Regions from separate parts of the Pseudoalteromonas translucida KMM 520 genome, predicted to be linked through region 1. Evidence: predicted binding sites of a transcription regulator. Region 1 holds the regulator's gene; each other region holds the start of a gene.

Region 1 (4,295 bases):
CGCTGCATCAAAAAAGCTGGTTGCAAAGTATTTATCGGTGAGCACCATAGTCACCGCACCTGCGAGCACGGGCATAACCGCAATCAATAAAAATGCCGTTATCAGCCAAGTCCATACAAACATAGGGACCTTCATCCAGGTCATGCCTGGGGCACGTAAGTTAACTATGGTTACAATTACATTAATTGCCCCCATAATGGAGCTAATACCCATAATATGCACAGCAAATACAAACATGGCGGTATTGTCATTACTGTAGGTTGTGGACAGCGGCGCATAAAAAGTCCAACCAAACGCAGGACCACCACCGGGCATTAATAGCGATGATAATAAAATTAAAAACGCGAATGGTAAAATCCAAAAACTCCAGTTATTCATTCGCGGTAAGGCCATATCAGGCGCGCCAATCATTAATGGCACCATCCAGTTAGCCAAGCCAGTAAATGCCGGCATAACAGCACCAAATACCATAATCAACCCATGCACTGTGGTCATTTGATTAAAAAAGTGAGGATCGACTAATTGTAATCCTGGCTGAAATAACTCAGCGCGGATCACCATAGCCATAGCTCCACCAATAAAAAACATAGTCAGCGAGAAAATTAAGTACAAGCTGCCTATATCTTTATGATTAGTGGTATATAACCAACGCTTAAAGCCTTTAGCAGGATGATGAGCGTGGTGAGCTTCATTAATGTCAGGTTGTTCTACTATGCTACTCATTAGTTCGCCTCCCCGTCGGCATCAAGTGCTGCCTGTATTTCACTTGGTTGAATTACATCACCGGTATCATTACCCCATGCATTACGCTTATAAGTAATTACCGCTGCTAATTGCTTTATAGAGAGCTGTTTAGCAAAGGCTTGCATGGCTGTGCCGGGGCGTCCGTGAATAACAATGTCAATGTGATCTTTTATGTCGCCAAGCACTATCGGGCTGCCTTTAAGCGCAGGAAAAACACCTGGTAAACCTAGTCCTGTGGGCTGATGACATGCAGCACAATTGGCCATATACACTTGCTCACCCAAAGTCATTAACTCTTCTTTAGGGAGTGTTTGATCAAGTAATGCGGCATCTGCTGCTGCAGCTTTTTGCTTTGCTTGTTTAGCATCTGCTAGCCAAACTTTAAAATCGGCCTCTGACTTAGCCTCTACTACCACAGGCATAAAGCCATGATCTTTACCGCATAGCTCAGCACACTGACCGCGATAAATACCGACTTCGTTTATGTTGGTCCACGTTTCGTTAATAAACCCCGGGTTTGCATCTTTTTTAATAGCAAAATCGGGCACCCACCAAGAATGAATAACATCGTCGGAGGTCATTAAAAAGCGTACTTTTTTATTAATCGGTAATACCAGAGGCTTATCTACCTCAAGTAAATAGTTGGGGTTTTTATCGGCTAGGTTGGCAATTTCATTTTGCGGTGTGGCAAGTATTGAGTAAAACTCAACATCTTCCCCCATATATTCGTAATGCCATTTCCACTGTGAACCAGTTACTTTAATAGTGATATCCGCTTTACTGGCATCTTCCATCGCTATTAATGTTTTAGTTGCGGGGACTGCCATTGCTATTAAAATAACAAATGGAATTGCTGTCCAGAGTATTTCTACTTTGGTACTTTCGTGAAATTGAGCAGCAACTGCTCCTTTAGATTTACGATGATGAATAAGTGCCCAAAACATAACGGCAAATACAATCACGCCTATTACACAGCATATTAAAAATATGGTCATGTGTAGTTGATAAACATTATTACTTATATCGGTTACGCCTTTGCGCATATTATATTGGCTATTTGCCAATGCTAGCTGCGGAAAAACAAACAATATAAGCCACAAGGTAGAGCTCAATTTACCCATGTGACAGCTCCTTTAATACTGTTGCGAGTGCAAAACAAAAAGACATAAGCTTTAAATGCCAATTTGTTATTTTTTATTTTTGTATTGCTGCCGGATATATAAATATGTGTTCTCAAAACTAAAAGCTGTGAGTTATTGTTAGTCCAGCCCATTAACAATTAGTTAATAATTGAACAACTAGCAAGTTTTAGTTTGAAAAATAATCAAATAATATTAGAGGATTAGCGTAAATATGAGGGTTATTTAATTTTTTTCTAAGCAGGAAGTGAGCAACAGCAAGGGTTACAAATAAAAAGACAGCAAAAACGAGTATTAAATACTTAAATGATAAAAAACATAAACTTAATATAATTTTGTCATTGCAGCGGAGTTTTCACAAAAAAATGGCAAAAAAAAGCGCACTAAAAAGTGCGCGTTAATCATCTGAGCTATTAAATTATACCGCTATTTTGCATAGCTATAACAACTTAATTGTTACATCCAGTCAGCGTTGCGAATAACCCCAACGGCTAAGCCTTCAATATTAAAAGATTCGTTTTCAAGATCCACTTCTATCGACGAAAATTCTTTATTTTCAGCATGCAGTAATACTTTTCGACCTGCTTTTTCTAAGCGCTTTACCGTTACATCGTCATCAACGCGGGCAACAATAACTTGGCCATTTTCGGCAACTTGAGTGCGATGAACAGCCAGTAAATCACCATCCATAATACCAATATCTCGCATGCTCATACCATTTACACGCAATAAAAAATCGGCAGGCGGTTTAAACATTAGCGGGTCAATTTTACAATGGCTCTCAACATGTTGTTGCGCCAAAATAGGTTCACCGGCAGCTACGCGGCCAATTAATGGTAAACCAAGTTGTTCTGGTTCATCTTCTTCAATAAGTTGAATACCACGGCTAGCGCCTGGCTTCATTTTAATAGCGCCTTTTTTAGCCAGCGCTTTTAAATGCTCTTCTGCGGCATTAGCACTTTTAAAGCCTAATGTTTGTGCAATTTCTGCGCGTGTAGGAGGCATACCAGTGTCTTTAATAAACACTTTAATAAGTTCGAGTATTTGCGCTTGGCGGTTAGTTAATGGTCGCATACAACTGGTTTTCCATACAGTACATTTAACTGTGAGTATATACAGTTATCTGAAAATCGCAAATTTAAATTACTCCCCGCCTTTGCTGCCAAAGGTGGCATTGGTCTAAGCTTAAAATAACCAAGTAAATTACAGATAAAATTAAGCAGATCTCGGCAGTGTTAGTTTTACGTTACATTAATTGTAATTACATGATTACTAGGTTATTGCTGTTATTAAAAAATTAGTTAACTATCGTTTTTATAACGGGCGTTAGCCTCATCAATGTGAATCAACGGAGAGTGTTATGAATATCACTGTAGCGGTAATTATCAACGGCCCTAAACGTAAAGTATGGGCAGCAATAACTGACATCGAAAACAGTACCAATATGCTGTCTGGCATTATTGATTTGAAAATAATCGAAAAGCCTCCACAGGGGTTAGTGGGCCTAAAATGGTTAGAAACGCGAAAAATGTTTGGTAAAGCGGCCTCAGAAACCATGTGGATCACAGAAGCTGTTACTAATGAATATTATTGCACTCGCGCAGAAAATTGCGGGGCAGTTTATACCACTAAGCTGTCACTTACCGCCGCCGAACCTGGCACCTGTTTAACCATGACTTTTTCTGATAGCTCTGAGTCTATTTGGGTAAAAATGATGTCTGCAGTGATGGGGGTTTTTCTTAAAAATTCGATGCGTAAAATGCTAAAAAAAGATCTCGATGAAATTAAGCACTATGTAGAAAGCAAAAAGTAGCGCTGCATTACAATGTAGTAGCTGCACTAACTTGGCTATCATATCGCCATGAAAAATCGTATTATTGGTTATCGTTTTCAATCTTTAAAGGAGTAACAATGAGTATTTGGCATCAACCTATTACTTTAGCGTTTTGTAAGCAGTTAGACCAAGGCATAAATGGCCAAGGTACACTGATGAAAACCATGGGGATTGAAATAACTGAAATTGGTGATGATTACTTAGTTGCCACTATGCCGGCAATTCCTGCGCATCATAACCCCATAGGCATGGTGCATGGCGGAGCAAACGTGGTTTTAGCCGAAAGTGTTGCCAGCTACGCGGCTAACTTTGTGGTCGACTTCACTAAATTTTATTGTGTAGGGCAAGAGATCAGTGCTAGCCATTTAAAAGCCTCGCGTAATGGCACCTTAACCGCCACCGCAAAAGCGTTTCATATTGGCAAGCGTAGCTCAGTATGGGAAATAAAAATAACGAATAGTCGCGGCGAGCTTTGCTGCGTATCAAAAATGACCGCAGCTGTAGTAGAGCGCAAAGGCTAACGCTATTTTTCTAGCGGGTAAATAGTAATTTCCATGCCTGCACCAATTGCCGATATA
Region 2 (4,295 bases), 950 kb from region 1:
TACTGTTTGTTGCTCTGCCGACGTTGACTGAGTAATGTCAACTGCAGCTGCATGCGCCGTAGTTACAAAAGCACAAGCACCACTTAACATCATTACGCTTACAATTTTATTTAGTTTAGTCATCATCTTTTCCTCTAGTGTGTCGGATTGACATATAGAAGACGGATGAATTATTGGTTTATTCCAAAATAAAATAAAAACTTTAAACTTAATTTAAAATTAAGTGCTTTTTAAAAACTTGAATTAAAATTAAGTAGCGAGAGTCTTTATGACAAAGCGACTAGAGAGCAAGCAACTGCAATTAAAGTTAAAAAACACGGTAAATACCTTCCCTGTATTTACCTATGTGCTATTAGTGCTTGTTGAATAAGGAGTAACAACTGCGCTGTGGCGGTTGCATCGGCAAGTGCTCGGTGATGGCTGGTTAAATTTAAATTAAAATGCTTTGACAAATTACCCAACGAATACGACTTTAAGCCCGCAAAGGCTTTACGCGACTCTACCACAGTGCACAACTTGGGCATTTTAAAAGACACTTTTGCCATTTCGCATTCTTTTTTAATAAACCCGTAGTCAAAGTTAACATTGTGCGCAACAAAAATACTTCCCGCTAATTTAGCCATTAAAGGCTGTACTATATCTGCAAATACTGGCGCATTACTTACCATGCTATCGCTAATACCAGTTAACGACGTGATAAACCCGGGTATATGTCGCTGTGGGTTAACTAAAGTAGCCCAGGTATCGATTACTTTGCCATGCTGTACTTTTACTAAGCCAATTTCGGTTATTTTGTTACCGCCTTTTAATGCACCTGTCGTTTCTAAATCAACGACGCTGTAAATGCGATTGGGATCTATAAACCACTTAACAACGGCTATATGTACCTCAAAGCCGACATTTTTTAAATTATCAATGGTGGTTAATTGGTTGCGCCTTAGCTTGTCGCCCGGTGCTTTTACTTCTTCAAAATGTACTTTGCCATTATTGATAACCATTAAGTCGGGGTAGCCGTCTTTTAGCTGTAAGTAATGCTTACTCATATTGGTTAAATGAGTAATTAATGCCTCATGCGGGCTATTTAAAATAAGCGCTTCTAACGGTTGTAGTAGCTCGTTATGCCATTTAAATAAACCGTTAGGTTGATCAAAGTATTGCGCTGCATTTTTACACACTAAATTAAGTAATGTTTGCGACGTTTGGCACTGTGCTAAGCGCTCATTTATTTGTGCCTGTTGCGCTGCATAAAAGTTACCAAGCCTTAATACTTGCGGATAAATATCAAACTCGCTACACGGCGGGTAAGGGGTATCAATAAATAACTCGTGCCAAAATACTAAACCAAACAAACTTTGCCACAATGTGTTTTCGGTATTAAATACCTGCATACCTTGGGCAGTGTAATAGTCGTTTACGCCTTGCTCTACTTCACCTCGGTATAATTCGTCAATTTCGAGTGTACATTGCGTGTCGGCAAGCATGGCACTTAAACGCGAACGTGTTTTTTTATTAAATTTACGCATTAAAAAGTCGTCAGCAAAATACAGTAAATCATCCGTTAGCGGATTTTCAATAATGGCTTCTAATCGTGCTTTTACCCACTCTTTATTACCAAGCCGGTATTGCTCTCTTATTTGAATTTCGTGTGCTTCGCTATCATCCACGCACCCTTCAAGTAAGCTAAAAGCAAGTTCGCTATTGGTATTTTTTAACTGTTTAAAAAGCTGTACTAATAACTTATTTTTAAGAGCAACGGCAATGGCACCGTGCGCAGCTTGCACTAAAACCAGCGGCGCTAAAGCATCGTAATCGCTCTCATCGGTTATATTTTTAAATGCTAATCGGTAACGGTTTAGTAAATAGTTTGATTGCGCTTCGGCCTTCGTATCAAAGCGCGATAAGCTCTCGCTGTGCCCTTCACGCGTAGCGGTTAAACCTAAGTCTCGCATTACAAAACGATTTTGATGATTCACATCACCACTGCTTAGTTTTCCTGCAAATAAAAACTCAAAATACTCGTAATAATCGCTGCGGTTATTAATTACATACTGACTATAAAGCGGTGCAAGCTCGTGCGGGCAGGTTTTAAAAAATTCACGGCCAATATCCACCAGCGCGCCTTTCGCGGCACTTTTTTTAAAGCTTATTTGATCTGGGTAATTACTTAGTAACTCCAGCAAAGCAGGTTTGGTTAAGTGAGCCAAAAGCTGTGAATAATGCAGCTTGTTTGGCTCAAATAAAATACCGGCTTTTTTTAGCGTATAAATAGCCTGATGCGGCGAGGTTATTTCTTCATAATTAAGCGACTGCGCCTGTACCAAATAAGGCTTGCGCGAATACACACGCGCCAACATGCACTGGCTTTGCTCATCTAGCTGGTTAATTTTACTAATAAATTCACTATGTTTAGGCTCAAGTAAATGCATACATTTACTTGTTACAAACTCAATAAGCTCTCTAAAATGCGCTAAATAGTATTTTGCTGGTAATTCTTTTTTCATAATATCGCCACAACTGTATATAAAAACAGTATCCAGTATTTGCGCTTATTATTCAATCTTAAAGTTGCAATCAGTAATGGTTATAGTTGCCATATAAAAATAATGTAGAGTCGATAAGCACTGAATGTAAAAAGCGACATATTACAAGCCACACTACACAAACAAAGCATTGTCATACATTGCAAAGGCGGCACTGACCGCACAGGGGTTGGTAGCTGCACTTATTTTAAATTCTGCAGGTTACACAACAGAAGAAGTATACAATCTAGTACAAGGCATTCGCCCTAAAGCACTCACTATAGAGCTGTAAAAAGAGTGCTTTGAGAATTTTGAGATGTAAGGTAGAAACTGGGGGAGGGTTTAGCACTATAACTAGTGCTAAAAATACTTTTTGAACAACAGTAAAACCTTATTATTGCAGTTATAAGTATATAAAACTGAAACACTGGTTTACCTATTTTATAATTTAATCAAAAGTGACTTTAATCTCAAAAGCTCAATACCTCCTGACACACAAACTTATTATTAAGTTACTTGTAAGAAACTTCCGATTTTTTTATGGATTGTAATAAGTGATTATACCCACTGCCTAAAAACCTTTTAAAATCTAGAGTATCGGTTTGCAAATTACATTTTGGGCCTAAAATAATACCTTTTAAGCATGATGGTCTAAACACATGCTCATAAAAAGAAATTATATTTCCATTTACTGTTCTGTATTTTGATTTCATCTCATCATTAGAGTTATAAACGAGTCTGACCTCATCCTCTTCGCTAAATCCTTCACTTTTGAAGAGCACTGGTGCAGCAAAGAAATTACTACTTACAAACCTCTCTTTCACAGGATCTACTTTTTTAGATCTGAAAATACTCTGCTCAATTAATTCTTTAATTAATTTAGCACAATATTCATCCTGATCTAGCTTGTTGTAAATAACATCATTAATATATTTAGGAAACTCACTTTTATTTTTGATCGACTTTTCAAGCTCTATTTTGGAAAAGGCTAGAGCAACACCTTTACCATCGTCCCCATAAGCTCTCCATTGACTTAATTTATCTCCGTTTTTAGAGAAGCAACATATGTGTGGTAGAAGCATATTAGAAACAATTTCTAAAGAAGGTAATATTAACTCAACAAGAGTTCGTTTTGTTAAGTCTCTCATACCTTCAATAAATTCAGGGTTAGATTCGATGTTAGGGATCACCCTAAGGTGCTGTGTTAAAGGATCTTTTGAATGGTACTTTTCCATACATCTAATAGTTTCTTCAGCGCTTAGATGAACACTTTCTATTGCTCGTCGGATTAAAGGGGGTAATAGCTTACCTTCTTGACTATCATTCATTTCGGTAATACTGCTAACCCATAAGCTTTGACTCTGTATAATGCTCATAAATGCTTCAACAGATGTGTAATGATAAATTATATCTTGATCTTTCATGGCTCTTTCATACCTTTTACTTTAGTATTTTTATTGTAGTTAATGCACTTACTAAAATTTATTTAGGATTCCCCCCTATTTTGCATTTTTATATAAACTTTTAGCAATTTAGCTGCTTTTCATGGAGCAAAATATTAACCACTAGTTGATCATTAGCTATGAGGTCAAGTTTGATATATTTATATAGTCTCGTTGCAAAGTTAATTGCCAAAATATTTGGTACCTATTTCACACTCATTACACCTAACTCTCTTTTGATAAGCAAGTTTACTTTTTAAACATATACCTACTGAATATGTTATCAGTTTATAAACCAACGTATTCAGCCATAGCGCTTTACTATATTATGCTC
Region 3 (4,295 bases), 290 kb from region 1:
ACTTTGTTGAGAAGGGAACATACCTTCTTCTACGCCAACCATAAACACTAACGGAAATTCTAAACCTTTAGCTGAGTGCAGTGTCATCATCTGTACAGCGTCTTCGTGCTCTTCTGCTTGTCCTTCACCAGATTCAAGCGAGGTATGCGCTAAAAAGCCTTGTAGAGGAGAGCTATATTCTTCTTCCTCAGGCAATTCGTACTGATCGCAAGCGCTAATAAGCTCTTCTAAGTTTTCTACTCGGGCACGGCCTTTTTCACCTTTTTCGGCTTGGTACATTGCCATTAGCCCAGAGGTTTGAATAACGTACTTAGCTTGCTCATGTAGCGTTAAATCGCTAATTTTATCTTCAATATGCTCTACTAGTTCGACAAATTTACTTACTGCACCAGAGGCGCGGCCAGATAAATGTTGTTGCTCTACAATTGCTTTTGCTGCATACCAAAGTGGTAACGATTCGGCGCGTGCACAGTCGCGTATATGGCTTAGCGTTTTATCGCCAATACCACGAGCTGGAGTATTAATTACTCGCTCAAATGCAGCATCGTCTTGACGGTTACCTATTATGCGTAAGTACGACAGGGCGTCTTTAATTTCTTGGCGTTCGAAGAATCGCATGCCGCCATAAATACGATACTTTAGGCCTTCTTGTAGCATGGCTTCTTCGAGTACACGTGATTGCGCATTACTTCTATATAAAATAGCCGCATCTTGCAGCGCATTGCCGGCATTTAACCAACTACGCAGTTTACTGCTTACAAAACGCGCTTCGTCTAGCTCGTTAAATGCGGCGTAAATAGAAATAGGTTCGCCCTCGTTACCGTCGGTCCATAAGCTTTTACCCATACGCTCTGAGTTATTTTGGATCAGGGCATTTGAGGCTTTTAATATAGTGGCGGTAGAGCGGTAGTTTTGCTCAAGGCGAATGGTCTCTGCGCTAAAGTCAGTTAAAAAACGTTTAATATTTTCTATTTTTGCACCGCGCCAACCATAAATACTTTGATCGTCATCGCCAACAATCATAATACTATTGGAGTCGCCAGCAAGTAGTTTTAACCATGCGTATTGTATGGTGTTGGTGTCTTGAAACTCGTCTACTAACATGTGTGCAAAGCGCTGTTGATAATGGCGCAGTAGTGTAGGGTTGTTTTTGAGTACTTCGTAGCTGCGCAGTAGTATTTCGGCAAAATCGACTAAGCCTGCTCTGTCGCATGCTTCTTGATACGCCGCGTACACGCGCAGCATCATTTGCTCGTTAATATCGTAGGCTTGAATATCTTTAGGGCGAAGTGCTTCATCTTTTTTAGCGCTTATGTACCAACCAAACTGTTTAGCGGGCCATTTTTTATCATCAATATTCATCGATTTTAATAAGCGTTTGATCATACGTAGCTGATCGTCTGAGTCTAAAATTTGAAATGCTTCGGGTAATTTTGCTTCACGGTGGTGCGCGCGTAAAATACGGTGCGATAAACCATGGAAAGTACCAATCCACATACCACCAACCGGCGCTTTTAGCGTCTCCTCAACGCGAGTACGCATTTCTTTAGCTGCTTTATTAGTAAAGGTAACCGCAAAAATACTATACGCTGAGGCTTGCTCAACTTGCATTAGCCAAGCAATACGATGAACCAACACTCGTGTTTTACCAGACCCAGCACCTGCTAATACCAGCATGTTTTGTAGTGGGGCTGCAACGGCATCGCGTTGTTTGTCGTTTAAGCCATCGAGTAATTGTGAAACGTCCATCGTTACGCCTTTTTAATCAATAATGCGGGCAGTATAGCAGGTGTTTTTGTTAGGCTAAATAAAATACTGTTTTTATACACAGCTATTCATAAAATTATGTTCTAAACTAGTAGCTTGATAGCAAATCAAAAACGAAAAAGGTTAAAAAGATATAATAAAAATTGCTAATTTGACCTCAATTTAGCAAAAATCACCACAGCGTTAAACTGATAAAAATACAACTATATGATTTGTAACATTTATTAAATTGGCATAGAGTGTGTAAGTAATTCTATAGCTAAAATATAAAATTAAATAAACTACAGAGGTTAGTATGTCAGGACAAGGTTCAGGCGGTAACGTAATCGCAGCATTATGTAATATATTTTTCCCGGGTTTAGGGCAGTTAGTGCAAGGGCGTATTCTTGCCGCGCTTATATTCGCTATATTATTTTTTGGTGGTGCGGCATTATGGTTTTTAATTGTGCCAGGAATAATTGCCGCTATTGTATATGTTTGGGCAATTATTGATGCAGCACGTTATAGATCGTGACGTAATTAATATTAAAGCTTTATAAAATAGCGCCTTTTGGCGCTATTTTGCTTTTTAGCGTCTGCTGCTATTTACGTATATAATTGCGCAACTAACGATTTAAAAGCGATACGTATGGAATATCAATTTATTCGCGATCCAATTAGCGGATTACGCATTAAAATAAGTAGCGAGCATGCCATAATTGGCCGCTGGTTAAACGAAGAAATAGGCAAAGATAAAATAGCTATGGTGCAAGCGCTTATTGCATCGGTGAGTTCAAGCTTTGAGCCTTTAACACTAAAAGGCCAAGAAATAGATTTAATTTTAACGAAAGACGAAGCCCTATTTGAAGCCCATGCTCTGCACCAAGACAGTGAAGATCTTATGGCTTACCAAGACGACGATTTAGCGCTTGAAGAAAATGGCCTAAGCAGTGGTTGTGGTTTTGAAGATTTTATAGACCTAATAAACTCATGGCATGAGTTTACGACTTCAAGATAAACATAACTAGAAAATATACAGCAATGCACAACAAGCATTTTATCTGTATTATTACACCAATGAAAATTTAGCTAATCAAAAATGACAGGAATTGATATGTCTGCCAATTTAAACAAACTAGTAGTGATGCTAGAAATGCAAAATGCCATGAATACCAAAGTACATGACCAATGGTTTAGCCAAGGGTTTGATTGGTACAGAGCCATTTGGGTTGAGTGTGCAGAAATGCTCGATCATTACGGTTGGAAATGGTGGAAAAAACAAACGCCTGATACCGAACAAGTTATTTTAGAGTTAGTGGATATTTTTCATTTTGGCTTATCACTCAGAATTGACGGTATCACCAGCTACGAAAAAATAGCTAAACAGCTTGAGCAAGAATTAAGCACTGCCTATCAAGCCGATGATTTTAAGCAAACACTGGAAGTGTTGGCGGCATCTGCTGTTGCAGATAAAACCTTTAATGCGGCTGCTTTTGCAGGTTGTATGGCGCAAATAGGTATGAATATTGACGATTTATACCGAGGTTATGTGGGTAAAAACACCTTAAACTTCTTCCGTCAAGATCATGGCTATAAAGATGGCAGTTACATAAAAGTGTGGGGCGGCCAAGAAGATAACGAGCATTTAGTAGAGGTTGTTAAAAGCCTTGATACCGAACATGCAGATTTTGCAAAGTTAGTGTACGAAGGCTTAGAGGCACGATACCCAACAAAATAGTTTGCGCTAAAATAATTAAATTAGCTTGCGATAGTCGGTAACATTTAAGTAATCGGCTATATCGTTATGTGGTTGTTGGCTGTCTGGGTTTGCAACCGCAAGCAAGTGTTCAATACCGTATTGGCGTGCAGCGTTGAGTACAGGAACACTATCATCAACAAAAAGCGTACGGCTTTTGTTAAATCCTAAGTCACTTTGCACCTGTTGCCATAAGCTTTGTTGCTCTTTACTTACCCCATATTCATGAGTTGATACGACACCATCTAAGTAGTTATCAATTGCAGTTTGCTCAAATTTAAGCATTACACACTCAGGGTGGGCGTTAGTAAGTAAAATTAACTCTTTACCTGCTTTTTTAAGTTCAGTTAAAAAGTACGGCACATCGTCGCGCACTTTTATTAAGTGCTTAGACTGTCGCTTTAGTTCCATAATAGGTAGGTTTAACTGTTGCTCCCAATAATCTGAGCAGTACCATTGTATTTTTCCGCTAACGGCTTGGTAGCGTTTTAAAATATCAGCTTGCGCTGCTTCAAAGCTAATATTTTTTGCTAATGCGTGCTGTTGTGGAATAACGTTAAGCCAAAAATGGCTATCGTAATGTAAATCGAGTAATGTTCCATCCATATCGAGTAAAACTGTATCGATTTTTGACCAATTTAGCATGGGCTTTTCCCTGTGAAAAGTTTATGATTAAGCACAACTGCCATGATAGCAAATTAACGCCAATGACACAGAAAAAGCACCCAATACCACCGCAAATCCTCAGTAATAAAGTTGTAGCTAAAAGTCGCTTATTTACCGTGGAATCTTT

What was found. Region 1 encodes LexA, which represses DNA repair genes until DNA is damaged. Its sites were predicted from a motif close to TACTGTATNNNNATACAGTA; they were not measured.
Region 2: the regulator LexA is predicted to act here: its motif matches at 2,513-2,532, upstream of PTRA_RS10630 (exonuclease domain-containing protein).
Region 3: the regulator LexA is predicted to act here: its motif matches at 1,814-1,833, upstream of uvrD (DNA helicase II).

The regions. Positions count from the first base shown of each region.
Region 1 is NZ_CP011034.1:3,227,424-3,231,718, forward strand. It holds gene ctaD (cytochrome c oxidase subunit I) at 1-723, opposite strand, end outside; gene coxB (cytochrome c oxidase subunit II) at 723-1,865, opposite strand; gene lexA (transcriptional repressor LexA) at 2,340-2,957, opposite strand; gene PTRA_RS14925 (SRPBCC family protein) at 3,244-3,696, shown strand; gene PTRA_RS14930 (PaaI family thioesterase) at 3,795-4,238, shown strand; gene PTRA_RS14935 (hypothetical protein) at 4,241-4,295, opposite strand, start outside.
Region 2 is NZ_CP011034.1:2,282,042-2,286,336, forward strand. It holds gene PTRA_RS10625 (serine-rich family protein) at 1-126, opposite strand, end outside; gene PTRA_RS10630 (exonuclease domain-containing protein) at 339-2,501, opposite strand; partial or broken gene PTRA_RS10635 (tyrosine-protein phosphatase) at 2,631-2,811, shown strand; gene PTRA_RS10640 (DUF2971 domain-containing protein) at 3,032-3,943, opposite strand.
Region 3 is NZ_CP011034.1:131,082-135,376, forward strand. It holds gene uvrD (DNA helicase II) at 1-1,749, opposite strand, end outside; gene PTRA_RS00610 (hypothetical protein) at 2,063-2,281, shown strand; gene PTRA_RS00615 (YacL family protein) at 2,396-2,764, shown strand; gene PTRA_RS00620 (dUTP diphosphatase) at 2,861-3,484, shown strand; gene yrfG (GMP/IMP nucleotidase) at 3,500-4,147, opposite strand; gene nudE (ADP compounds hydrolase NudE) at 4,210-4,295, shown strand, end outside.